Regions from separate parts of the Streptomyces sp. NPDC060064 genome, predicted to be linked through region 2. Evidence: predicted binding sites of a transcription regulator. Region 2 holds the regulator's gene; the other holds the start of a gene.

What was found. Region 2 encodes HspR, which represses chaperone genes until heat shock. Its sites were predicted from a motif close to TTGAGNNNNNNNNNCTCAA; they were not measured.
Positions count from the first base shown of each region.
Region 1: the regulator HspR is predicted to act here: its motif matches at 1,151-1,169, upstream of lon (endopeptidase La).

Region 1 is NZ_JBHWWF010000016.1:174,496-176,691, reverse strand. It holds gene ACFWDI_RS20715 (protealysin inhibitor emfourin) at 1-243, opposite strand, end outside; gene ACFWDI_RS20710 (GNAT family N-acetyltransferase) at 371-1,015, opposite strand; gene lon (endopeptidase La) at 1,192-2,196, shown strand, end outside.
Region 2 is NZ_JBHWWF010000004.1:98,053-100,248, forward strand. It holds gene dnaJ (molecular chaperone DnaJ) at 1-872, shown strand, start outside; gene ACFWDI_RS06865 (heat shock protein transcriptional repressor HspR) at 877-1,338, shown strand; gene ACFWDI_RS06870 (helix-turn-helix transcriptional regulator) at 1,507-2,196, opposite strand, start outside.

The sequences.
Region 1 (2,196 bases), on a different contig from region 2:
GTACGTGCCGTCGTCCCGGACCGCCAGCGTGTCATGTACGCCGGCGATGCCGCCGGTGACCGTCATCCCGACCAGCGGCCGCGCCGGAGCAGGGGTCGCCGAGGGCGACGGTGCGGGCGAGGCGCTCGCTGATTCCGCCGGGCCCGGCGACCCGGCGCCGCCGCCTCCCGCGCACCCCGCCGTCAGGGCGGCGGCCAGCAGCACACCCGCCGTACCGCACCGAGCCCGTGTGATCAGTCGCATGTGCCCACCTGTCGTCCGTACCGCACCAGTACGTGCCCGCAGTATCGCCTCCGGAGCCCCGACCGGTCAGGCGTACGGGGCAGTCGGTCGCGCGTACGGGTCGGGCGGCATGGGTCGGGCATACGGGTCAGGCCGGCGGGTCGTAGGAGAGGCTGACCAGCGGGGCCTGCGTCCGCCAGCCCAGCGACTCGTACAGTGCCCGCCCCTCCGGTGTCGCGCCCAGCACTCCGATGCCCGCGCCCTGCTCGACCGCGGCGTTGTGGAGCGTACGCATCACCAGGCTGCCGAGCCCCCTGCGCCGGTGCGCCGACGAGGTCTCCACCTGGTCGGCGACGGCGGTGGCGCCGGTCGGTGCGATCTGGCCGCGGGCGGCGAACGAACCGTCCGCGGCGACCACCAGGACCCGGGTGACGCCGCCGCGGGACCAGGTCTTGAGGGTGTAGCCGTCGGGCACGGCGGTCTCGGTACGGCGGAGCTCGGCCCACATCAGCCAGCCCGGTTCGTCGACCTTCCAGCCCGGCCCGGCCCAGGAGAGGGCCGACTCGGGGTCGGCGAACACCTTGAGCCAGACGCTCGGGGCCGCGACCGCGTCGGCGATCTTGCGGACGGTCGCCTCGTCGTCGGCGGTCAGCACATGGCGCGTGGCGTGTTGTACCTGGCCCACGTCGACGCTGAACCCCCAGGGTTCGGCGACGGGATCCGCCGCGCCGCGCGAGGCGACCCAGCCGTGGACCCAGGCCCGGACGGTCTCGGCGGTGGACTCGAAGGTCATCCGTACTCCTCGGGCAGCTGGATTAGTAATAGACACACTCCATGATTGGCTATTACATCCTGAGGAGCCTCGCCTCGCGAGAGCTGATCGCTGACAGCGAACAGGTCCGGGGGAACATCTCCAGGGCTCTGTGCATTGAGTCCATAAAGCTCAACTTGACTGCCATAGGGGAGATCATGGCTTCGACGTCCACACCGCTCACCCTGCCCGTGCTGCCGCTCGACGACGAGGTCGTGCTGCCCGGAATGGTGGTGCCGCTCGACCTGTCCGACACCGAGGTGCGGGCCGCCGTGGAGGCCGCCCAGGCTGCCGCCCGCTCCAGCGGTGAAAGCAAGCCGAAGGTGCTGCTTGTTCCGCGGGTCGACGGCTCGTACGCCGGGACCGGTGTGCTCGGGACCGTCGAGCAGGTGGGCAGGCTCTCCGACGGCGACCCCGGCGCGCTCATCCGCGGCCGCGGCCGCGTGAAGATCGGCGCGGGCACCACGGGACCCGGGGCCGCGCTCTGGGTCGAGGGCGCCCAGATCGACGAGAGCGCGCCCGACCCCCTGCCGGGCTCGGTCGCCGAGCTCGTCAAGGAGTACAAGGCGCTCGCCACCAGCTGGCTGAAGAATCGCGGCGCATGGCAGGTCGTGGACCGGGTTCAGCAAATCGACGATGTCTCGCAGCTTGCCGACAACTCCGGCTACTCGCCGTTCCTCACCACCACTCAGAAGATCGAACTGCTCGAGACCGCCGACCCGGTGGCCCGCCTCAAGCTCGCCACCGATCAGCTGCGCGAACACCTCGCCGAGCAGGACGTCGCCGAGTCCATCGCCAAGGACGTCCAGGAGGGCGTCGACAAGCAGCAGCGCGAATTCCTGCTGCGGCGTCAGCTCGAAGCCGTACGCAAGGAGCTGCGCGAGCTCAACGGCGGAATCACCGACGCCGCGGACGAGTCCGACGACTACCGCGCCCGCGTCGAGGCCGCCGACCTCCCGGAGAAGGTGCGGGAAGCCGCCCTCAAGGAGGTCGAGAAGCTGGAGCGGTCCAGTGACCAGAACCCCGAGGGCTCCTGGATCCGCACCTGGCTCGACACCGTCCTGGAGCTGCCCTGGAACGAGCGAACTGACGACACTGCCGAGCACGACATCCAGGGCGCCAGGGCGATCCTGGACGCCGAGCACGCGGGCCTGCAGGACGTG
Region 2 (2,196 bases):
AGGGCGGGACGCAGGGTGGCGCCGGAGGCTTCGGCGGCGGTCTCGGCGATGTGTTCGGCGGCCTGTTCAACCGCGGCGCCGGCGGCGCCGCGGGTACGCGTACCCAGCCGCGCCGTGGCCAGGACATCGAGTCCGAGGTGACGCTCAGCTTCACCGAGGCGGTCGACGGGGCCACGGTCCCGCTGCGGATGTCCAGTTCGGCGGCGTGCAAGGCGTGTTCGGGCACCGGCGACAGAAACGGTACGCCTCGGGTGTGCCCGACCTGTGTCGGCACCGGCCAGGTCTCGCGCGGCGGCAGCGGCTCCTTCTCGCTCACCGACCCGTGCGTGGACTGCAAGGGCCGCGGCCTGATCGCGCAGGACCCCTGCGAGGTCTGCAAGGGCAGCGGGCGCGCCCGCTCCTCGCGCACCATGCAGGTCCGTATCCCCGCGGGCGTCTCCGACGGCCAGCGGATCCGGCTGCGCGGCAAGGGCGCGCCGGGCGAACGAGGCGGCCCGGCCGGCGACCTGTACGTCGTCGTGCATGTCGGCGCCCACTCCGTCTTCGGCCGCAAGGGCGACAACCTCACCATCACCGTGCCCGTCACCTACACGGAGGCGGCGCTCGGCGGCGAGGTGAAGGTACCGACCCTCGGCGGCCCCCCGGTCACGCTGAAACTGCCCGCCGGGACGCCCAACGGCCGTACGATGCGGGCCCGCGGCAAGGGTGCGGTCCGCAAGGACGGCACCCGCGGCGACCTGTTGGTCACCGTTGAGGTCGCGGTACCCAAGGAGCTGAGCGACAAGGCGAAGGAAGCGCTGGAGGCCTACCGCGAAGCCACCGCGGAGGAGGACCCGCGGGCCGAGCTGTTCCAGGCCGCGAAGGGAGCATGACGCAATGGACGGACGTCGCCGACAGTACTCAGCTGTCAGCAGGGCTTACGAACTGACCGACGAGTCGCCGGTGTACGTGATCTCGGTGGCCGCGCAGCTCTCGGGCCTGCATCCGCAGACCCTGCGACAGTACGACCGGCTGGGTCTGGTCTCACCGGACCGTACGCCGGGCCGGGGTCGGCGATACTCCGCCCGCGATATCGAACTGCTTCGCACCGTCCAGCAGTTGTCCCAGGACGAGGGCATCAACCTGGCCGGAATCAAGCGCATCATCGAACTGGAGAACCAGGTCGCTGCGCTCCAGCAGCGGATTGTCGAGCTGTCGGCGGCCGTGGACGGCGCGGCGGCGGCGATGCAGCAGCGCGAGGCGCAGGTGCATGCCTCCTACCGGCGCGATCTGGTGCCGTACCAGGATGTGCAGCAGGCGAGCGCGTTGGTGGTCTGGCGGCCCAAGCGTCCCGAGTAGGACCGGAGTTGTACGGCTGAGGGGCCGGAGGGCGAGTCGCTCTCCGGCCCCTCAGCCGTGTGAAACATGGGTGGGGACGCCAGCTTCTTACGTCCCCTTCTCATGTTCTCCTAGGTCCCCCGCGGCATACGGATCCCGCCGTTCTCGCCGGCCGCCCCGCCGTGGGCCTCAGCCTTCGTGCTCCAGGATCCCCGACTGCGCGATGAGATAGCCGAGTTGGGTCCGGCTGCCGCTGCCCAGCGAGGAGCCCAGCTTGGCGATATGGGCACGGCAGGTACGGACGTTCATGCCGAGCCGCCGGGCGATGGCCTCGTCCACATGGCCCTCGACCAGCAGCTTGGCGATCGAGCGCTGGACGCCTGTGATGCCGTCCAGCGGGGGGCCGTAGGAGACTTGCTCCTCCCACGGGATGCCGTGCAGCCAGAACTGCTCGAAGACGCCGACGAGATACTCGACGATTCCCTTGTGCCGTAGCTCAAGTGCCGAGAGCCTGTCGCTACTTGCCGGTATGAACGCCACTTTCCGGTCGACAATGATCAGCCGGTCGATGATCTCCTCGAGCGTGCGCACCTCCACGCCGGACGGGCCGACCTGCTCCATGTAGGCGAGGGTGGCCGGGTGGTGGCGGGCCGTGTGCTGGTAGAGCGTCCGCATCCGTACGCCGCGGTCGATCAGCGGCTCCACGCGGCGCAGCGCCTTCTCGAGGATGTGCGGCTGTCGCCCGCTGCCGGGCTGCACCGTGAGAAGCTCCTCCGAACAGTCTGCGGTGACCTGGTCAAGGGTTGTGTTGATGCGGTTGAGACCCTCGAGGACGGTGATCCCTTGTGGGACGGTGGAGTTCTGAGCACTGAACGCCAT